DNA from 2 places in the Enterococcus mundtii genome. Region 1 is predicted to be linked to the other one. Evidence: predicted binding sites of a transcription regulator. Region 1 holds the regulator's gene; the other holds the start of a gene.

What was found. The regulator HrcA, encoded in region 1, represses chaperone genes, less so after heat shock. The targets are predictions, from matches to a motif close to TTAGCACTCNNNNNNNNNGAGTGCTAA.
Region 2: a site for HrcA is predicted at 9,554-9,580, ahead of groES (co-chaperone GroES). Genes of this name have one in related genera too.

What each region holds. Positions count from the first base shown of each region.
Region 1 is NZ_CP018061.1:1,664,314-1,676,172, reverse strand. Features, by position in the region: gene hemW (radical SAM family heme chaperone HemW) at 1-1,071, shown strand, start outside; gene hrcA (heat-inducible transcriptional repressor HrcA) at 1,305-2,348, shown strand; gene grpE (nucleotide exchange factor GrpE) at 2,428-2,976, shown strand; gene dnaK (molecular chaperone DnaK) at 3,031-4,860, shown strand; gene dnaJ (molecular chaperone DnaJ) at 5,216-6,382, shown strand; gene EM4838_RS07855 (HAD family hydrolase) at 6,410-7,108, opposite strand; gene EM4838_RS07850 (DeoR/GlpR family DNA-binding transcription regulator) at 7,119-7,895, opposite strand; gene lacG (6-phospho-beta-galactosidase) at 8,122-9,522, shown strand; gene EM4838_RS07840 (PTS sugar transporter subunit IIA) at 9,539-9,850, shown strand; partial or broken gene EM4838_RS07835 (PTS transporter subunit EIIC) at 9,869-11,153, shown strand; gene EM4838_RS17150 (lactose/cellobiose PTS transporter subunit IIB) at 11,153-11,551, shown strand; gene EM4838_RS07830 (glycoside hydrolase family 53 protein) at 11,572-11,859, shown strand, end outside.
Region 2 is NZ_CP018061.1:2,527,394-2,539,252, reverse strand. Features, by position in the region: gene EM4838_RS11900 (baeRF3 domain-containing protein) at 1-921, shown strand, start outside; gene EM4838_RS11895 (DUF1002 domain-containing protein) at 1,178-2,185, shown strand; gene yycF (response regulator YycF) at 2,487-3,191, shown strand; gene walK (cell wall metabolism sensor histidine kinase WalK) at 3,196-5,037, shown strand; gene EM4838_RS11880 (YycH family regulatory protein) at 5,034-6,341, shown strand; gene EM4838_RS11875 (two-component system regulatory protein YycI) at 6,344-7,216, shown strand; gene EM4838_RS11870 (MBL fold metallo-hydrolase) at 7,271-8,080, shown strand; gene EM4838_RS11865 (CPBP family intramembrane glutamic endopeptidase) at 8,253-8,915, opposite strand; gene groES (co-chaperone GroES) at 9,616-9,900, shown strand; gene groL (chaperonin GroEL) at 9,937-11,562, shown strand.

The sequences.
Region 1 (11,859 bases):
CAACCAGTGGATGAGTATGTCGAAATGCTACTAAAGGAAATGGCGATCATGATGGAGTGTCGTCCGGTGAATGAATTGGAGACACTGTATGTGGGTGGTGGAACGCCGACTTCTTTAGCGGCTAAGCAGCTCGATCGACTATTGTCTGGTGCCAGAGAGATCTTACCTTTTAATGAAGGAAAAGAGTTTACGGTGGAAGCGAATCCTGGTGATTTGACAAGGGAAAAGCTACAAGTAATGAAGAATTATGGGGTCAATCGTTTATCGATGGGGGTCCAGACCTTTGATAATCGCTTATTAAAGAAAATTGGTCGAAAACATACGGCGGAAGATGTCTATGAAACGATGCGATTTTTAGAGGCGGAAAATTTCTCAAATGTCAGCATTGATTTAATCTATGCATTACCTGGACAGACATTAGAAGGCTATCTTGATACGTTAGAGCGGGCATTAGCCTTAGACTTGCCTCATTATTCTCTTTATTCATTGATTTTAGAGAATAAAACGATGTTCATGAATTGGGTTCGACAAGGACGGTTGCAGTTGCCAGATCAAGAGACGGAGACACGGATGTTTGAAGAAACGATTGCGGCGATGGAAAAACATCAACGTCGTCAATATGAGATCAGTAACTTTGGTTTAGCTGGTCATGAATCCCAACACAATTTGATGTATTGGAATAATGATCACTATTTCGGTTTTGGCGCAGGAGCAAGTGGCTATCTGGATCATACGCGATATCGAAATAAAGGGCCGATCCAACATTATTTGCGTCCGTTACGTGAAGGTGAGCTACCAGTATTAGAACGTGAAGAGTTATCTCGTAAGAATCAAATCGAGGAAGAGATGTTTCTTGGTTTAAGAAAAAAGGTGGGCATTGAGAAGCAACACTTTTTACAGCGTTATGGTCAATCGATTGAATCGTTGTATCAATCTGTCCTGGATGAGTTAGTAGCAGAAGAGCTGTTAGTGAATGAAGAAGACCGAGTATATTTGACAAAAAAAGGAACTTTTTTGGGGAATAATGTCTTCGAACGTTTTTTATTGGATAAGGACTTGGTAAACGACTGAATGATTGTTTAAATTTTTTATAACAACGAAATAAAAAAACGATTTTAATCAAGTTTTTTATGATCAAATGCCTGATATGACGCTATTTTAAGCAATTTGACAATTGATTAGCACTCTCGATGTAAGAGTGCTAAAAAAGTGGGTTCTTTTCCTTGACACTTTTTAGTCTTCTTGCTATATTTATAAGTGGGTTAGCACTTAGAAGCTAAGAGTGCTAATGAGAGGTGAGAAAGATGTTAACACAGCGACAAAGTGATATTTTACGTCTGATCATCCAAAACTATACGAGTAGTGGGGTGCCCGTTGGTTCCAAAACGTTAATGGCGGAAGGAGTCGAGGCAAGTCCAGCGACGATCCGTAATGATATGAAAGCTTTAGAGGATGAAGGTCTACTTTTAAAGACACATTCTTCTTCTGGACGTATACCGTCTGCGCTAGGTTATCGTTATTATGTGGATCATCTGTTACGACCTGCTCGTGTAGCAAATGATGATTTGCACCAAATTCGACAGTCTTTAAACAAGGAATTCCATGAAATCAACGAAATCATCAAACAATCAGCTGAGATTTTATCTGAGTTGACTAGTTACACTACTTTTTCGTTAGGACCCGAGATTAAAGATCGCCGTTTGACCGGTTTTCGCATCGTGCCATTGAATAGTCGTCAGGTCATTGCGATCGTTGTGACTGACAATGGGAACGTTGAAAGTCAGGTTTTTACTCTTCCTGAAAACTTAGGTAGTCAGGACTTAGAAAAAATGGTTCGTATTGTCAATGACCGTTTGGTAGGAGATCCGTTAGTGACGGTATACAACAAATTACGCACGGAGATCCCGATGATCTTGCATAAATATTTTCAAACAACGGAAGGGATGTCTAGTCTCTTTGATACGGTTTTGAGTCATGCGTTTGAGGATAAAGTTTATGTGAGTGGCCAAATGAACTTATTGGATTATGAACCGTTGCAAGATGTGGATCAGTTCAAGTCAATGTTTTCATTTATGACAGATTCCTATGAACTGACACAGATGATCGTACCGATGGATAGCAAGATACATATCAAAATCGGTTCGGAAATAGGCAATGACCTATTGCAAAATATGAGTATGATCCAAGCGAGTTATGAAATCGTCGGCCATGGACGTGGAACCATCGCATTGCTAGGACCAACTAGTATGCCATATTCCAAAATGTTAGGCCTTGTCGATGTCTATCGAAAAGAATTGGCGCACAAACTCGCTGATTATTATCGCACACTTGATCGCTCGGATTTTTGAACAATCACAAAAGTGACTGATCGTTTTTTCGATTTGAGCAATCAAGCATCTGACTGAATAATGAAAGGAAGACTGCATCATGAAAGAAAACCATGAAGAATTAGATCAGGAATTGAATGATACGCAGCTAGATCCAGAAACGGAAGAAGTGGAAGTCTCAGAAGTGGAAGAAGAAGCAAACGAACTTGCAAATCTCCAAGCTGAATTTGATGAAATGGAAGACAAGTTTTTGCGTGCGAGAGCAGAAATCGCTAATATGGCAAATCGTGGTAAAAACGAACGAGAGCAATTGCAAAAATATCGTTCGCAAGATTTAGCCAAAAAATTATTACCTTCGATCGACAACTTAGAACGTGCTTTAGCAACAGAAGTATCGGATGAGCAAGGTGCAAGTTTGAAAAAAGGTGTCGAGATGGTTCTTGAAAGTTTGAAACATGCATTGAAGGAAGAAGGGATCGAAAAAATCCCTGCAAAAGGTGAACCTTTTGATCCGACATTGCATCAAGCAGTTCAGACCGTACCAGCAACAGATGAATTACCTGCTGATACGATCGTTGAAGTGTTACAAGAAGGCTATAAATTACATGACCGCGTATTGAGACCGACAATGGTTATCGTTGCGCAATAAAGTCATGATGGAATAGAAACAACAACTTAGTAATAAGATAAGGAGACGTTGATTATGAGTAAAATTATCGGAATTGACTTAGGTACTACAAACTCAGCAGTAGCTGTATTAGAAGGAAATGAAGCAAAAATCATTGCAAATCCAGAAGGAAACCGTACAACACCTTCTGTTGTGTCATTTAAAAATGGTGAGATCCAAGTAGGGGAAGTCGCAAAACGTCAAGCAGTAACAAACCCTAATACGATTTCTTCCATCAAACGCCATATTGGTGAAGCTGGTTATAAAGTGGATGTTGAAGGTAAATCATATACACCACAAGAAATCTCTGCAATGATCTTACAATACATCAAAGGATTCGCAGAAGATTATTTAGGCGAAAAAGTAGAAAAAGCAGTTATCACTGTTCCTGCATACTTCAACGACGCACAACGTCAAGCAACTAAAGATGCTGGTAAAATTGCAGGTTTAGAAGTAGAGCGTATCGTCAATGAACCGACTGCGGCAGCACTAGCTTATGGTTTAGACAAAACAGATCGCGATGAAAAAATCTTAGTATTTGACCTTGGTGGTGGTACATTCGACGTATCGATCCTTGAATTAGGCGATGGCGTATTCGACGTATTATCTACTGCTGGAGACAACCATTTAGGTGGAGATGACTTTGATAACAAAATCATTGATCATATGGTTGCTGAATTCAAAAAAGAAAATGGCATTGACTTAGGTCAAGATAAAATGGCTTTACAACGTTTGAAGGACGCTGCTGAAAAAGCGAAAAAAGACCTTTCAGGTGTTTCAAGCACTCAAATCAGCTTGCCATTTATCACAGCTGGTGATGCTGGTCCATTGCACTTAGAAATGACATTGACTCGTGCAAAATTTGATGAATTGACAGCTGACTTAGTGGAACGTACGAAAGTTCCTGTACGTCAAGCATTGAAAGATGCTGGTTTGTCACAATCAGAAATCGATGAAGTGATTTTAGTCGGTGGTTCAACTCGTATTCCTGCGGTTGTTGAAGCTGTAAGAAAAGAAACAGGAAAAGAACCAAACAAATCAGTAAACCCAGATGAAGTTGTAGCGATGGGTGCAGCAATCCAAGGTGGCGTGATCACTGGTGATGTAAAAGACGTTGTTTTACTAGACGTAACTCCATTATCATTGGGTATCGAAACGATGGGTGGCGTATTTACAAAATTGATCGATCGTAATACAACAATCCCAACAAGTAAATCACAAGTATTCTCAACAGCTGCGGATAACCAACCTGCTGTAGATATCCATGTATTACAAGGGGAACGTCCAATGGCTGCGGACAATAAAACATTAGGTCGCTTCCAATTGACAGACATTCCAGCTGCACCACGCGGTATCCCTCAAATCGAAGTAACATTCGATATTGATAAAAATGGTATCGTAAATGTATCTGCCAAAGATCTAGGTACACAAAAAGAACAAAAAATCACGATCAAATCTTCTTCAGGTCTAACAGACGAAGAAATCGAACGTATGGTGAAAGATGCTGAATCTAATGCAGAAGCAGATAAAGCACGTAAAGAAGAAGTTGATCTACGTAATGATGTCGATGCGTTGCTATTCTCAGTTGATAAAACCTTGAAAGAATTAGAAGGTAAAGTTGACGAAGAAGAAGTGAAAAAAGCTGAGGCAGCTCGTGACGAATTGAAAGCTGCAGTAGAAGCAAACAACATCGAAGAAATGAAAACAAAACGTGATGCGTTGAACGAAATCGTGCAAAACTTGACAGTTAAATTATATGAACAAGCGGCACAACAACAAGCTCAAGAAAATCCTGAAGCTGCCCAAGGCGGAGCGGATGATGTCGTAGATGCTGATTTTGAAGAAGTCGATGACGACAAAAAATAATCAGTTCATTTAGTTTCACTTAAAGAGATCAAGTCCCGCTTTAGAATAAGCCGAAGAATTCGAAAATAGCTTCTCATATTTTCGCGATTCTTCGGCTTATTTCCGAGGGAATAATCTTGTATCACTTTATTTTATGCAGTTTAGAAGCATCACTAGAGTAAAGTAACAAGTCATCAGTTATGATTTTTCTTTGGATCAAGAAGAGAAATGTTATCTTTTCTTTGTGCCATAGAAATCAATGATCGATTTTTTCTTCTTTAGTCGATACTTCGAAATTTCCGGTTTTTGTTTCGATCAAAGTGTGATATGATAACAAACGACGTGGAAATGAAGAGAACCAATAGGAGGAAAGCCTATGGCAACAAAACGTGATTATTACGAAGTCTTGGGGCTGTCAAAGGGAGCTTCAGAAGACGAAATAAAAAAAGCTTATCGAAAGTTATCAAAGAAATACCATCCAGATATCAATAAAGAGCCTGATGCTGATGAAAAATTCAAAGAAGTTTCCGAGGCTTATGAGATTTTAAGTGATCCACAAAAACGTGCGGCTTACGATCAATACGGACATGCCGGAACTGATCCTAATTATGGCGCTGGTGGCGGCGGCTTTGGTGGCTTTGGCGGCTTCTCCGGTGGTGGAGCTGGCTTTGGTGGATTTGAAGATATTTTTGATTCGTTTTTTGGCGGTGGTGGAAGATCTGTTGATCCAAATGCCCCTCGTCAAGGATCAGATCTACAATATACAGTCAATTTATCCTTCGAAGAAGCAATCTTTGGGGTAGAAAAAGAAATCAAATACAATCGTGAAGAAATTTGTCACACGTGTAGCGGAAATGGTGCAAAACCAGGAACACAACCGACGACTTGTCATAAATGTCATGGTTCTGGAACGATCAATGTGGAACGTCAAACACCACTTGGTCGTGTGATGAGCCGTCAAACTTGTGATGTATGTCGAGGCACTGGGAAAGAAATCAAAGAACCATGTCCGACTTGTCATGGCTCTGGTCATGAGAAGAAAGCACATACGGTCAAAGTGAATGTACCAGCCGGTGTGGAAGAAGGACAACAAATGCGCTTAGCAGGACAAGGTGAAGCAGGCGAGAATGGTGGTCCATTCGGAGATCTATATGTGGTCTTCCGAGTAGAAGAAAGTGATATCTTCGATCGCGATGGTTCTGAGATCTATTATGAGTTACCATTAAGCTTCGTGCAAGCAGCGCTGGGTGATGAAGTACAAGTGCCAACCGTTCATGGGGATGTCAAATTGAAAATCCCTGCTGGTACGCAAACGGGAACGAACTTCCGTTTACGTGGTAAAGGAGCGCCACGTTTACGTGGTGGGTCTACAGGGGACCAACATGTGCGTGTGAAATTGATTACACCTAAAAACCTCAATGAAGAACAGCGTGAAGCTTTACGCGCATTTGCTAAAGCAGGCGGCATGCATGTTCAAGAGCAACAAGAAGATGGTTTTTTTGATAAAGTAAAAGATGCGTTTGGCGGAAAAAAACGTAAATAAATACAAAAAAGATAGACGATCATACGTCTATCTTTTTTTTGATGAAGTTGCAGTGGAGAAGAAATTGAGATAGAAATCATCAAAATTCTCTATCACACCATCTTTTCTTAGTTCTTGATTGGAGAATAACTGGCGATTTTTCCCAAATGGATCAATGGCGATGATCGTACCGATATTTGCACGCTTGGCTGCTAAAAGTCCAGAATAAGCATCTTCAATGACCAAGCAATCTTTTGGTTCAAGAGCTAATTTTTGTGCGGCTTTGATAAAGATATCAGGTTGTGGTTTACCTGGGAAAGTATTATCATCGTAAACGACTTGATCAAATTCAAACCATCTTACTAAATCAAAAATCTCAAAATAAAATTCAACGTTATCTTTGACTGTAGCTGTAGCGATCGTGATCGGGATGTTTTCCTCTTTTAATATGTCCAAAGTACCGATCAATCCCTGCGTCAGCATTAAATCATCCGGTTTTTCTAAGCAAAGAGTGCGATAATATGCCTCTTTCTCGTTTGATAGTTTCTCGACTTCTTCTTTCGATAAAGTAGGGGAGATAAAATAATTCAATATCTCACTATTGGTACGTCCATGGATATTTTTAACAATGTCTTCATCAGAAAGCTCTTTTTTAGAATAATGATGGATCATTTGGACCCAAGCCGCTTCATGTAAATGGGAGTCTTGGAACATCGTCCCGTTAAAATCAAAAATAATTCCTTTCATACGTTCACTCCTAAAGTTCATTTTCTAGCGATTCCGCTAATTTTATTTGGACATATTGCGAATAATGATCTTTCACATGTGGTTTGATGTGTGGATCAGTAATCAGTAAATCAAAATCATGTAATTGATAAAAGATATAAAAGTCATCGCGATTAAATTTTTGGTGATCCACTAATAAGTATTTATTTTTCGAATGGTTCAAGGCAATTTGTTGAGCTTCACCTTCTTCGGTACTATAGGTTGAGATTGCTTCATTATGCACACCGTTAGCGCTGATAAATGATTTGGTGAACTTCAGTTTTCTGAGGTTATCGTTGGTGATGGGGCCGACAAATGCACCAGTGTTTTTTCGAAAGTCGCCACCGATCAACAAAATTTCGGGAACTTCTGCTTGGGCTAACACTTCAAAAACGGCATAATTATTCGTAATGATCCGCAGTTTTCTGTGGATCAAGTGAGAAGCTAATAACTCGATCGTCGTTCCTGGACCCAAAAAGACTGTATCACCTTCATTGATCAACTGTGCAGCTGTTGCCGCAATCTGTTGCTTTTCTTTGATTTGCATGACTGATTTTTCTGTATGTGATAATTCTTGGTCGAGGGTATAGGTAAGACTTTGGGCCCCACCATGGATACGCAATAATTTTCCTGACTTTTCTAGCTCATCCAAATCTCGACGAACGGTCATATCAGAGACATTCAATTGTTCGATGATCTCACTGACCGTTAAAATCCCTTTTTTATTCACCATCTCACTAATTGTTAGTAAGCGCTCTCTTTTTAACATCTAATCACTCCCAATTCACAAATAATCTACCATAGAATAGAATGGAGGTCAACAAAAACAAACACATGCAAACAAAAATAATCAACCTAAACAAACAATCCCCCCTTTTATTTCAAATAAATGCAATTTATTGATTGAATTTGTTTGTTTTTGTTGACAAATGTTTTGAATGCGATTACAATTCGTGTTGTTATATAAATTAGTAGACAAGAAGGTAGGGGAAGAGATGCTGAAATTACCAGAAGATTTTATTTTTGGCGGAGCAACAGCGGCATACCAAGTAGAAGGCGCAACAAAAGAAGGCGGAAAAGGTGAAGTTGCTTGGGACGAGTTTTTAGAGAAACAAGGAAGATTCAGTCCTGATCCGGCAAGTGATTTCTATCATCAATATGAAAAAGATATTGAATTATGTGAGAAGTTTGGTGTGAATGGGTTACGTTTATCCATTGCGTGGAGTCGTATTTTTCCTGATGGAACTGGGAAAGTGAATGAAGAGGGTGTGGCATTTTACCATAAGGTCTTTGCAGCTTGTGAGAAACATGGTGTACTTCCTTTTGTGACGCTCCATCATTTTGATACCCCAAAAGTTTTATTTGATCAGGGTGATTTTTTAAATAGAGACAATATAGAAGCGTTTGTTGCGTATGCAAAATTTTGCTTTGATGAATTTAAAGAAGTACGTTACTGGAGTACATTCAACGAGATTTATCCAGTGGCAACGAATCAATATTTATTAGGGATTTTCCCACCAGGAATAACCTATGATTTTACCAAAATCATTGCTTGTTTGCATAACATGATGTATGCGCACGCAAGGGTGGTGAACTTGTTCAAGGACGAGGGATATGCCGGTGAAATTGGTGTGGTTCATTCTTTAGAAACGAAATATCCTGCATCGGACGCTTTGGAAGATCAACATGCAGCGTTCTTAGATGATGCGTTGTCGATCCGTTTCCTCTTAGATGCCACTTACTTAGGATATTACTCTGATGAAACATTGTCAGCGCTTGCTGAGATTTGTGAAGCAAACGGCGCAAGTTATGATTTTCCGGAAGAGGATTTGGCGGAGATGAAGCGTGCCTCGCACCGTAATGATTACTTGGGTATCAACCATTATCAATGTCACTTTGTCAAAGCGTATCATGGAGAGAATGCGATCCATCATAATGGAACAGGGGACAAAGGAACTTCTGTTTATAAAGTAAAAGGAATTGGAGAACGGATCTATAAAGAAGGAATCCCTCGAACGGATTGGGACTGGTTGATCTATCCAGAAGGGTTATATGATCTATTGTTACGTATCAAGGAAGATTATCCTCACTACAATAAAATCTACATCACTGAAAATGGGATGGGATTCAAAGATCAGTTCGATGATGGTGTGATCATGGACCAACCGCGGATCGAATATTTGAAAGTCTATTTAGAATCATTGAGCCAAGCTATATCTGCTGGAGTAAACGTGAAAGGCTATTTCCTATGGTCGTTAATGGATTTGTTCTCTTGGTCAAATGGTTACAACAAACGATACGGACTCTTCTATGTCGATTTCGAAACACAAAAACGTTACCCTAAAGAGTCCGCCTATTGGTACAAATTCGTCAGTGAAACAAAAACAATCATTTAAGTTGGAGGAATGGAAGATGAATAAAGAAGAATTGCAAATGTTAGGTTTTGAGATCGTGGCTTATTCAGGGGATGCACGTAGTACGTTACTCACATTATTAAGAGAAGTCCGTCAAGGAAAATTTGATCGTGTGGAAGAAGCCTTGAAGGATGCAGATGAGAATTTGACATTAGCCCATAATTCGCAAACAAAGATCTTAGCAGAAGAGGCTTCAGGAAAAGATATGGATATGGGATTTATTTTTATCCATGGACAAGATCACTTGATGACTACTTTATTGCTAAGAGATTTGATCCAAGATTTCATTGAGTTATATAAAAACAAATAATCACTAGGAGTGAAAAGCATGAATGGGATCATCAAGCAAATTGAAAAAGGCAAACCGATCTTTGAAAAAATCTCACGTAACATTTACTTAGGTGCGGTCAGAGATGGATTCTTGACGGCTATGCCAGCAATTTTATTTTCAAGTATCTTTATTTTGATTGCGGCAGTTCCTGAGATTTTTGGTTTTCAATGGCCAGAAGGAGTATCGACCTGGTTGTGGAAAATCTACAATTATTCGATGGGGGTCGTAGGCATATTAGTTTCTACAACTACTGCACGCTGTTTAGCTGAATCGATGAATCGGAGAATGCCGAAAAATAAAATCATCAATACTACATCGGTAATGCTTGCTTCTTTAGTTAGTTTCTTATTGTTGAGTGTTTCACCGATCGAAGGTGGTTTTTCAACAGAATATATGGGAACGAAAGGGTTGCTTGCTTCGTTCATCGCTGCATTTATTACTGTAAACATTTATAAGTTTTGTGTACGAAAAGATATTACGATCAAGATGCCAAAAGAAGTACCAGGAACAATTTCTCAAACGTTCCGCGATATTTTTCCATTTTCATTTTCTGTCTTTGCCGCCGTGTTGGTCGACTTAGCTGCACGTAGTCTTTTTGGCATCTCTTTTGCAGAAGCCATCATCACTTTAATGCAACCACTATTTACAGCAGCAGATGGCTATTTGGGGATAGCCGTGATCTGGGGTGCTATGGCATTTTTCTGGTTTGTTGGTGTCCATGGTCCATCGATTGTTGAACCAGCGATTGCAGCGATCATTTATGCGAATGTCGAAACCAATTTACAACTGTTCAATTCTGGGGAACAAGCTTCACATGTATTGACTGTTGGTTTAGGGAATTTTGTCGGAACGATGGGTGGAACAGGTGCGACTTTAGTCGTTCCGTTTATCTTTTTGCTATTTGCAAAATCCAAACAGTTAAAAGCGGTTGGTAAAGCTTCAGTTATTCCAGTCAGCTTTGCAGTAAATGAGCCGTTGTTGTTTGCGGCACCGATGATTTTGAATCCGTATTTCTTTGTTCCATTTTTATTGACGCCGATTGTAAACGTTTGCTTGTTCAAGTTTTTTGTTGATGTGTTTGGAATGAATAGTTTCATGTATGTCTTACCTTGGGCAACGCCAGCTCCGATTGGTTTAGTCTTAGGAACTGGCATGGGGGTTTTGGCGTTTGTATTAGCCGCAGTTTTGATTCTCGTCGACTTTGCCATCTATTTCCCATTCTGTAAGGCGTATGATGCGACGCTAGTTGAACAAGAAGCACGACAAGCAGAACAAGTAGCCATGCAAGAAAATGAAACAAAAGTGACCGTGACGATTCCGACGAATGAAGTATTGGCAACAGAAGCGAGTTCTTTGGCTGATTCAGGAAAAGAAATCAATGTATTAGTTTTATGTGCAGGTGCAGGTACAAGTGCTATGCTTGCAAATGCCTTAAAAGAAGGAGCAAAAGAATTTGATGCACCAATCAGTGCTTTAGCAGGTGCTTACGGTTCTCATTACGAGATGATGGAAGACTTTGATATGATCGTTTTGGCTCCGCAAGTCCAATCTTACTATGAGGATATCAAGGAAGACACAGATCGTTTAGGGATTAAATTGGTTGCCACAAAAGGTGCAGAATACATTGGTTTGACAAGAGACCCTGAGAAAGCTGTTCGGTTTGTTTTAGATCAATTTTAAATCAAAGGAGAGATCGTTAAATGAACAAAGTAAAAGGTTGGCGAGTGTTGGTTGTCGGATTATTTGTTTCATTAGTCAGTGTAGCATTAGGCACAAAGCAAGTGGAGGCAAAGGAATTGATACGTGGAGCAGATATCTCGATATTAGCGGATATGGAAAAATCTGGTGCAGGGTATTACGAAAATGGTGTGAAAAAAGATGCATTACAGATTCTAAAGAACAATGGCGTCAACTATGTTCGTTTGCGATTATGGCAAGATCCTTATGATGATCAAGGGAATTCATATGGTGCAGGCACGAATGATTTG
Region 2 (11,859 bases), 860 kb from region 1:
GGAACAGCGGCGAGAACAATGATTCGTAAAATCGATCAAGTGTTAAAAGGCTTTCAACCTACGCATAAAAGAGGAAGCATTGTCTATTTTATTTCGCCAAGCGTCAATGAACAAATCGAAGTACCGTTTGTGTTGGAGAGTCAATTTTTTATTGATGCGTATTTCCATACAAAAGAAATCTTACGAAGTGAAAGTAAAATGAACCATTATTATGTGTTAACGATTGGGATGGATTGTTCACGTCTACTAGAATATGTAGATGATACGCTGATACAAGAAGTGAAAGACGCACATTTCCCAATCAGGAATAAAGGCTACTGGACAAAAGACCGCGTATTGAATTCAATGGGAAGTGTTCAAACGAATTACAAAAAAGAGTTCTTCAAATGGATTGATTCTGAGTTACAACCTTATTTGAATCGTCATCCACACCCAATCATTTTAGCTGGAACAACAGAAAATATTGCGACATATAAACAGATGTCACATAAAGATGAACGGATTGTTGGAGAAATCTATGGGAACTTTACAGTTGATAGTGGCGAAAATGAGTTGGCAATAGGAGAGCAAGCAAATCAGGTGATTCACGAATACATTCGTCATCAAAAAGAGACGATACTACACACTATAGTAGGGATGGAAAACCAAGGGCGTGTAGAGCGTGATGTAGCCAACATCTACAGACAAGTAATTAAAGGAAAAGGGCAAAAATTGATTGTGGATCACGCTTACTATCAAGAGGCAGTGATTAGAGATCATCAAGTCAAATTAGTAGATATCTCACCGAGTGACGAAGGCTATGTCGAAGATATCATCAATGAAATCATTTATGAAGTCATGCGTTACGGAGGAGAAGTTATCTTTGCCGAAACAGAAGTATTAGAAAATCAATCGCCGATCCTGCTGCAATTACGCTATTAAAAATCGATTCATACAAATGGGAAACTAGGAAGCTTAGAAGAATAAGGAGATAGCCCAAGCTCAACACTCGGATACATTCGGAGGTTGGGCTTTTTGATGAAAGATAAAGTCTAAAAAGTTTTGAATAGCTAAGAAAACACCCGTAATCTTAAAAGATAGTATAAGATTCTTTTCAAATCAGCCTTGAGGCGTAGGTTATCTTATTGACCTTATAGTACAATGTTTAAAACAGAAAACAGCTACATGGAGGTTATGTATGAAGAAAACAAAACTTATTGCCACTCTCTTGGTCTCAAGCCAAGTTTTACTAGCAACACCAATCGTATTAGCAGACGAGACAGCAACAACGCAAAGTATTGTCCCAATTTCAGGAACGGTCGACTCGACAGTTGCTACGGATTCCTCCGAGTCAACAACGACAACCAGCTCTAGTGAACGATTACAGATCAATGCAGTAGCAATCGGTAATGCGTTAACGAAAGAACAAGAAACTTATACATTAGATAAATTAGGGATCAAAGGAGAAACACCGATCTATAAAACGTCCGGTACAGACTTGATGTCCTATATTCCTGACGGTGGATTTACCAAGGACTGGGCAGTTTACAGTTCTGTACGTATGCAGACGCTTGCTGAAGGCGAAGGGATCACTGTTGATATCGCGACACCAGAAAATATCACACGGATCACAGCCGCTCAGTATCAAAATGCAGCGTTAACAGCTGGGATCACCGATGCAAAATTGACGGTCGCATCTGCAGTACCAATCGATGGTTCAGGTGCTTTAGCTGGTGTGTACAAAATCGTAGAAGAGTCAGGGGGCATCATTAATCAAGACCGTGTCAGCGTGGCTCAAAATGAGATGGATGTTTTATCGTCTATCACAGAAGAAAACAAAGACAAAGATGGCTATTCCGATGAAGCATTAAATAAAGCACAGGAGCAAGCGAAAGAAGAATTAGCAGCTAAGACTGCTGATGGCAAAGAGCTGACACAAGCGGATATTCAAACGACAGTAGAAAAAGCTCTGAAGGATAATGGACTAGAAGATGTAATGACAAGCGATCAAGTCACAGAAATAACTTCGTTGATGAGTGAAATGAAAGATAAAAATATTTTTGAAGACTTCGTGAAGGAATTAGACTTGACTGAGGCAAGCAAGCAAATTCAAGAAAAATCAAAAGGGCTTTGGGAAAATATCAAAGGATTCTTTAGTGGCATATGGGATTCGATCACTGGCATGTTTTCTGGTGACTCTCAATAATCGAAATAGTTTTTTATATATGAAATATTTGATTTGAGCTACCCTATACGGATCTTTAATAGATGAAGCAAGAATAAACCGCTGTAACTTTTCCGAGTTAGCGGTTTATTTTTATAATCATCTAATCGCATACTTTAATAAGCTACAAGTGGGATTCGTGGAGGTTTGTAGGAATCCGAATCCGCCTGTTCAATCATGCAAATTTTATCAATAACGTCCTATTTTTTTAGAAAGATGAAACCTGATAAGAAATGCGGTATAATGGAACAGAATGACAATACTAACTAAGAGGTGGCTCTTTATGAAAAAAATACTAGTTGTCGACGACGAAAAACCGATTTCGGATATCGTCAAATTTAACTTAGCAAAAGAAGGTTATGACGTCTATACAGCATATGATGGGGAAGAAGCTTTAGCAAAAGTAGCCGAAGTGGAACCTGATTTGATTTTACTAGATTTGATGTTGCCAAAGATGGATGGCTTAGAAGTGGCTCGTGAAGTACGAAAAACGTTTGATATGCCGATCATCATGGTGACAGCTAAGGATTCTGAAATCGATAAAGTGTTAGGCTTGGAACTGGGAGCAGATGATTATGTGACCAAACCGTTCTCTAATCGTGAATTAGTGGCACGTGTGAAAGCAAATCTTCGACGTGGCGCTTCTGCTACCAAAGAAGTGGAAGAAGTCACACCTTCTGAACTGATCATCGGGGACTTAACGATCCATCCCGATGCATATATGGTGACGAAACGTGGCGAAACGATTGAATTGACTCACCGTGAGTTTGAACTGCTCTTTTATTTAGCAAAACACATTGGTCAAGTCATGACACGGGAACATTTGTTACAAACCGTCTGGGGCTATGATTATTTTGGTGATGTTCGTACAGTAGACGTGACCGTTCGTCGTTTGCGTGAAAAAATCGAGGATAATCCAAGTCATCCTAGCTATTTAGTTACACGCCGAGGCGTAGGGTATTACTTGCGTAATCAAGAACAGGAGTAATTGGATGAAAGGAAAAGTCCGTTTTTTTCGATCAGTAAACTTCAAAATAGCTATTACATTTATTTTGATTTTACTGATCTCAATTGAAATTATAGGTGCTTACTTTATTAGAGGATTGGAACGTTCAACGATCAATACCTTTATCAAAGATATGAACCAAACAGTCGAAACATTAGCGACAACGATCAGTCCAGAACTGAACGGGAAAAGCAATGAAAGTGCGACTATCGATGATGTCAATGGGAATATCAAGCGTTTTATTGAGACCAGTGCTTCAAGTGATATCATCGAGATCCGTGTCGTGGATGAAAAAGGCATCATTCGAGCAACGACAGAGGTAAGCGAACAAGGTTCAGTCGGCAAAAAAAATGATTACGTCGATATGAATGATTTTACAACCAAACGCTATGTCGCATTAGATGATGACGGAAAACGAGTAAATATCAATATTCAACCGATTTTGTCCCCGACCGGCGACGCCGTCATCGGGGCTCTTTACGTCAAAAGTGATATCGAACAAAAATATTCAGAAATCAATAATACAGCACTGATTTTCTTTACGGCTTCGTTAATTGCTGCATTTATCTCAATGGTTGTGTCTGTTCTGGTCGCACGTTCCATTACGCAGCCAATCGGTGAAATGCGTGAGCAAGCGATCCGCATTGCTCGTGGTGATTATAGCCGTAAAGTAAAGGTCCATGGTCAAGATGAATTAGGTCAGTTGGCTGAAACGTTCAACCAATTAGCAGAACGGATCGAGGAAGCGCAAGATACGATGGAAGCTGAACGAAATCGGTTAGACAGCGTCTTGTCACATATGACAGATGGCGTTATTGCAACCGATCGTCGAGGGAAGATCATTACGATCAATGATATGGCTGTCTCATTATTAGACTTGAAAAAAGAAGAAGCAATCGGACAGTCAATCTTGACTCTTTTAGCAATTGAAGAAGAATACACGTTACGAAAACTGTTAGAAGATCCGAATGAAATGATTTTAGATCGATCCACTGGAGCGAGAGAAGCTGACCAGATGATTTTACGCGTCGATTTTTCGATGATCCGTCGAGAATCTGGCTTTATCAGTGGGTTGGTTGCAGTTTTACATGATGTAACGGAACAAGAGAAAACAGAACGGGAACGTCGTGAGTTCGTATCGAACGTTTCCCATGAGTTGCGTACGCCTTTAACAAGTATGCGTAGTTATATCGAAGCACTGAGTGAGGGTGCTTGGAAGGACGAAGAAGTCGCACCGAACTTTTTAAAAGTGACCTTAGATGAGACTGATCGTATGATCCGCATGATCAATGATCTACTGAATCTATCTCGCATGGATACGGGGAATACCCAATTACAATTAGAATATGTCAATTTTAATGAACTCGTTAATTTTGTGTTAGATCGTTTTGATATGATGGTTGGTAATCAAGAAAAAAATTATACGATCCGTCGAGAATTTACGCAACGAGATCTGTGGGTCGAGATCGACACAGATAAAATCATCCAAGTTATTGACAATATCATGAACAATGCGATCAAATATTCACCCGATGGGGGAGCAATCACTTGCCGGTTGCTTGAAACACATAACAATGTGATTTTAAGTATTACAGACCAAGGACTAGGTATCCCTAAAAAAGATTTGAATCGTGTATTTGAACGTTTCTATCGAGTGGATAAAGCAAGAGCTAGAGCGCAAGGTGGAACAGGATTAGGCTTAGCAATCTCTCGCGAAGTAGTGAAAGCACATCGTGGCGCAATCTGGGCAGAAAGTAAGGAGGGACAAGGTTCAACCTTCTATATTTCTTTACCTTATGAACCGTATGAGGAGGAATGGTGGGAATGAAGATTTCTGAAAAATTTATACGAATTGGTTTGATCTTGATGGTTGCATTAAGCCTGTACTTCTCTTATGCAATTTGGTTGAGTCCAGCAGGGAAAACTTCAATCAACTTAGAAGAGAGCAATTCACAAGTGATTGAATCACAAAGCTATCGTAAAGCATCAGAAATTTATTTGCCTTTACACCTCACATGGTTTCAAACAGATACAGTGAAAGAAACGAATAGTGAGAACCTGATTTCTCAAATACATGGGTTGATCGAAGGTGCTCGTTTTGGCAAGCTGACAGAAGTCGTGGAAGCAGACCAAGAGAAGTTCAATCAAAAGAAGTCTCTCAATGAAGGAATCGAATTCTCTTATAACGCACCTTATCTACTCAGTGGCTATGTGAAAGCATTTGGTTTGAATATTGATCTAGGTTCAGTCCAAAATGAAGATGTCTATTTTACGAGTGTCCAATTTGATCTAAAAGACGAAAAAGTTAGTTTTATTGATTATGATCAGCGGACGATTTACGAAGCCAGTCTATCGATGGATTGGAAAGAAATAGAACATGATTTGAATTCTTCAGATGTCAACTGGACACCTGTATTCAGAACGCCAGAAAGTATTGAGACACAGCACAGTATCAAAGAACCAATGAAACTAAAAAAATACAGTTATATCTTATCTCAGCAACCATACACCGTCTTTCGGAATGCTTTTTTTTCCCAGCCAGACGCGGTTAAAAACAATGATGAAAGTACGGAATTGATTTTTTATGATGGCAATGAAACAATGACGATCCATTCAGAAAATCAGATCGTCGATTTTAGAGGAGATTTACCGACGATTGATGAACCAAATAATATTTTTACGGACAGTTTTCCTTATGTCAGCAAACTAGGTGGCGCGTTAGGCAATGTTCGATATTTTGATCGTAACAAGAATACAATCGATTATCGTATTTTTGTAGAAGGATTTCCCGTATTTGGTTCAGATAGTAAAGGAAAAGTTGGAATCGAAATCGGTAATGAGCAAGTGAATAATCAAGTAAGTATCCAAACGAGTTTAAATACCATCCAAGTCCCGATTCCTTCAGATGAAGAAGTCGAGTTGCCTAGCACCGACGATGTATATCAGGAATTAGTAGATAATGGGGCAGAAGAATCGAAAATCGAGTTGATTATTGTTGGCTATACATGGCAAAACATCGAAGAAACGAATCGGGTGGTTGATCTATTCCCAGAGTGGTATGTGAAATATCAAGGAGAATGGTATTCTGCAAATGACTTATTGACCAAACTACCTGAGAAGGAGGCGGAGTAACTATGGATTTCAAAAAAATTGAATGGATTTTCTTCGTCGCCTTTTTAGGATTGAATGTTTTTTTGTTTAGTAGTTACCATGAATCGATCAACCAAGAGCATACGGTAATACGCTCAGATCAGACAGAATCGATCAAAAAACGGTTAGCAAATGATGATATTACTTATACGGGTGATTTTTCTTCAGAAAGTAAGCAAGGATACTATTTAAGTGCGGAGGAAACGGAACTGAGTCAAACGTTGTTCAAGTATCGCCAAGATAATAATCGACGTGGTTTATTAGAGAGTGGCGTTTCGATCAATGATAATATATTGACTAAAACGTTATCGGACTCTGAATCTGAAAGCAAAGTGCTTGATCCAAATCGCATAGCAAGTTCACTCAATGACTTTTTAGATAACGAGGAAGATGTTTTATTTGGTAATGAGTATATCTATATGAAAAATTTCTCTGTATTAGAAGGTGATTCTCCTGAAATCACAGCGAGCCAAACGTATGAAGGATTGCCATTCTATGATGATACAGCTAAACTTATTTTTTCCCTCGAAAAAAAGGGGGATGAGTATCGCATTTTGAAGTATACTCAAACCCATTTAACGAATATTGAACAGTTGCGAGAAAAAACAGAATTGCATACGGAAGAAGAAGCCATTAATACATTGTATGTAAATAATAAAATCTCTCGAGGATCGAATATCCTTTGGCGTCAACTGGCTTACTCTCGTATTTTGAAAGTACGAGAGAAAAATGTGTATGTACCGGTGTGGTATGTCGCAATTGAAACGCCGGATAAGACCTATCAGATCGAAACGGTCAATGCATTTAGTAATACGATTATTACAAATAATTCGATCCCAAAGGTGGAAGATCATTAAAAAAGTAGGTATAATGAAAAAAGTTTACAAAGTAAGAAGGGAAGTAGTAGTAAAATGGCTGAAGGAAATACAGCTTTTAAAATCAGTATCCTTGCAAGTGGGAGTTCAGGAAACTCATTATATATCGAGAGTGACAAAAAGCGACTTCTGGTAGATGCAGGACTGAGTGGGAAAAAAATTACTTCCTTAATGGCACAAATCGGTCGGACGCCCGATCAATTAGACGGTATTCTTGTGACACATGAACATCGAGATCACATTCATGGGGTAGGTGTTTTGGCGCGTAAGTACCATTTAGATATCTATGCAAATGAAAAAACATGGGAAGCAATGGCTCCGATGATCGGAAATGTCCCAATCGAACAAAAACATTTATTTCAGATGGGGAAAGTCCAAACATTTGGCGATTTAGATATCGAGAGTTTTGGTGTTTCCCATGATGCAGCTTCACCACAATTTTATCGTTTCCATAAAGAGAATCGTTCGTTTGTCATGCTGACGGATACAGGTTATTGTAGTGATCATATGCGAGGGATCATTGAAAATGCTGATGGGTACTTGATGGAAAGCAATCATGATCTAGAGATGTTGCGTATGGGACCTTATCCTTGGAATTTGAAACAACGTATTTTAGGCGATCGTGGTCATTTATCGAATGAAGATGGTGCGTTAGTGATGACTGATGTAATTGGCGATCGTACAAAACGAATCTATTTAGGCCATTTAAGTAAAGAAAACAATATGAAAGAATTGGCCCATTTGACTATGGAAAATATTCTTAAGGAAAAAGATCTAGGTGTGGGATATGATTTCAATGTGTACGACACTGACCCGGATGCTGCAACAGAATTATTTTCAATTTGATCAATCAGTTGTGACGGAAGTGAACAGCTCATAGAAATAAGCGGTAAAGTCCGAAAATTTGAAGGAATTTTTGGGCTTTACCGCTTATTTCATAAGGAGTTACCTCCTGAATGCTATTTATTTTATTATAGGGAGTGCCTGATGATGAAAGTCACAGGTTTTTTTTATTATATTACAGTAAACCTTGTTGCAATGCCAATTGTACAATGACAACTAGAGTATTCATACCAATATGGGTGATCATTGGTGCCCAGATTCGCCCAGTGGATCGATATAGTAAACTAAAGAAAAATCCTAAAAAGAAGTAGACGAGTAAATGCCCATCATTGTGTGCTAATGCAAAGAGCAAGGAACTAACACTTGCACCTACCCAAAAGTTAGTATAGTGACCAACGATGCCAAGAATACTCCGACGAAATACAAATTCTTCCATGATTGGTCCGGCAATAGTTGTAGCAATAATAAAAGCAGGAGTATCTAAAATCAGTTGGATAATATTTTGCGTATTTTCAGATGGAGAGACTTCTCCAAAAAAGAAACTCTCGATCATAACCGCAATACTTTGTAAAATCAGAGCGATAAAGATACCAATGACTCCATATAAAATGATTTTTGAGCGAGAAGCAACTGGTACGTTTGCTTCGATTTCAATCGGTTCTTTATGCTTGAGGTACAAGAACCACAGAATGATTGCACCTAAGATATACGTAACTGTTGTTGCATTGATCAAACCTGACGTTGAATTTACAAGTCCGACAGATGTCAGAAGTAAAGGCGAGACAAACACTAGTCCGTAACAAAAAATGCTAAAAAAGCTATATTTTTTTAATGACATATGAAACCTCCTTGAGCTAAGTGAAAAGCCAAGTATAACTTTCTTTCTTGCTCTAATAATATAGGAAAAGCAACCTTTCGTTGAACTTTAAGTGAAGAAACTTAGTAGCTTAATCAACTTCTGTGTTACTAAACACTATCCATTATTCATTATACCATATCAAGATGTTTCTCTGATCAGTTAGTATTGATCGGCTTTTTCACGACCTGATAAACGGTGTTCAAGAAGCAACACTTCAACAATAAGTCAAAAAAATCCAAAATGTAAAAGCCATTTTTGATTTTTCTGTCTTATTACTCAGTGCTGAGCGCTTCTTTCACAACCTAGATAAACGGTGTTCAAAAGCCAGCTCCTTCAATATTAAGTCAAAACTTGAAAAAATATGAGAAGCTATTTTCTCAAATTTTTCCTTAACACTTGGAGCTGATTGGCTTTTTCACAACCTAGATAAACAGTGTTCAAGAAGCAACACTTCAATAATAAGACAAAAAAATCCAAAATGAAAAAGCCATTTTTGATTTTTCTGTCTTATTACTCAGTGCTGAGCGCTTCTTTCACAACCTTCTTTAAAAATTTTTTTTCTATGATTTAAAAAGCTTGCAAAAGAATAGGAGAATGAGTATTATTAAAAATGTAGGTTAGCACTCGATGTGATAGAGTGCTAACGGATTCAAAAAAAGAGTTATCGGAGGGATTTATCGTGTTAAAACCATTAGGTGATCGCGTCATCATTGAAGTCGCGCAAGAAGAAGAAAAAACTGTTGGAGGAATCGTTTTAGCTTCATCAGCGAAAGAGAAACCTCAAACTGGAACAGTTGTAGCAGTGGGTGAGGGACGTTTGCTAGAAAACGGCGAAAAAGTTCCTGCAGCTATTAAAGTAGGCGACCAAGTAATGTTTGAAAAATATGCCGGTACAGAAGTGAAATTTGAAGGAACAGAATATTTGATCGTCTCTGGAAAAGATATCATGGCGATTGTTGAGTAAGTACAAAACAAAAATAATTGATGAGGTGACGAAAAAATGGCAAAAGAATTGAAATTTGCAGAAGATGCACGTGCAGCAATGTTACGTGGTGTAGATAAATTAGCAGATACAGTAAAAGTGACATTAGGACCAAAAGGCCGTAATGTTGTTTTAGAAAAATCATATGGTTCTCCATTGATCACAAATGATGGTGTGACGATTGCAAAAGAAATCGAATTAGAAGATCATTTCGAAAACATGGGTGCAAAACTAGTTTCAGAAGTTGCATCTAAAACAAATGATATCGCTGGAGACGGTACAACGACAGCGACTGTCTTGACTCAAGCAATTGTCCGTGAAGGTTTGAAAAACGTCACAGCTGGTGCTAACCCATTAGGTATTCGTCGTGGGATCGAATTAGCCACTAAAACAGCAGTGGAAGAATTACACAACATCTCAACTGTTGTTGACTCAAAAGAGGCTATTGCACAAGTTGCTGCTGTTTCTTCTGGTTCAGAACAAGTGGGCCGTTTGATTGCAGATGCAATGGAAAAAGTCGGCAATGATGGTGTTATCACAATTGAAGAATCTAAAGGAATCGAAACAGAATTAGATGTCGTAGAAGGTATGCAATTTGACCGTGGTTACTTGTCACAATATATGGTAACAGACAACGACAAAATGGAAGCTGTTTTGGAAAATCCATACTTGTTGATCACTGACAAGAAAATTTCAAATATCCAAGATATCTTACCTTTATTAGAACAAATCTTACAACAATCACGTCCTTTATTGATCATTGCTGATGACGTGGATGGCGAAGCGTTACCAACATTGGTATTGAATAAAATCCGTGGAACATTCAATGTTGTTGCTGTAAAAGCACCAGGTTTCGGCGACCGTCGTAAAGCAATGTTAGAAGATATTGCTGTCTTGACTGGTGGTACAGTGATTACAGATGACCTAGGATTAGAATTGAAAGATGCAACAATCGAAAACTTAGGAAATGCTTCAAAAGTAGTTGTGGATAAAGACAACACAACAATCGTTGAAGGTTCAGGCGATAAAACAGCCATTGATGCACGTGTTCAATTGATCAAAAACCAAATCGCTGAAACTACTTCAGACTTTGACCGTGAAAAATTACAAGAACGCTTAGCGAAACTTGCTGGCGGAGTAGCAGTCGTAAAAGTCGGAGCAGCAACTGAAACAGAATTAAAAGAATTGAAACTACGTATTGAAGATGCGTTGAACGCTACTCGTGCTGCTGTTGAAGAAGGTATGGTCTCTGGTGGTGGTACAGCATTAGTGAACGTGATCAACAAAGTAGCCATGATCGAAGCAGAGGGCGATGTAGCAACAGGTATCAAGATCGTTACTCGTGCATTAGAAGAACCAATTCGCCAAATTGCTGAAAATGCTGGTTATGAAGGATCAGTTATTGTTGATAAATTGAAAAATGTTGATTTAGGAACAGGATTCAATGCAGCAACTGGTGAATGGGTAAACATGGTGGAAGCCGGAATCGTTGACCCAACAAAAGTAACTCGTTCAGCATTACAAAATGCAGCATCTGTATCTGCATTACTATTAACAACTGAAGCAGTTGTGGCAGATAAACCAGAACCAGCAGCACCTGCTGCACCAGCTATGGATCCATCAATGATGGGCGGCATGATGTAATAACTCCAGAAGAACCTTGTTCAATCAAGGTTCTTCTTTTTTTTGTCTTCTTAGAAAAAAAGCATAAATAGAGCAAAATACGAGTGTATAGTAATGAGATTGTGCATTCATATTGTTTAGATAGAAACGATATAAACCACTGAATAGATAATCAAATCATCATCGTTTTTTGTATGTTTATTTCGTAAATATTACCTTTGACGGAAATTTCATTTCTCTTGACATTTCTTTCACTCTTTCGCTAGCGAAGTTCACAAAGTTATGCTATATTTGTGATATCATTATAATGTATACGCA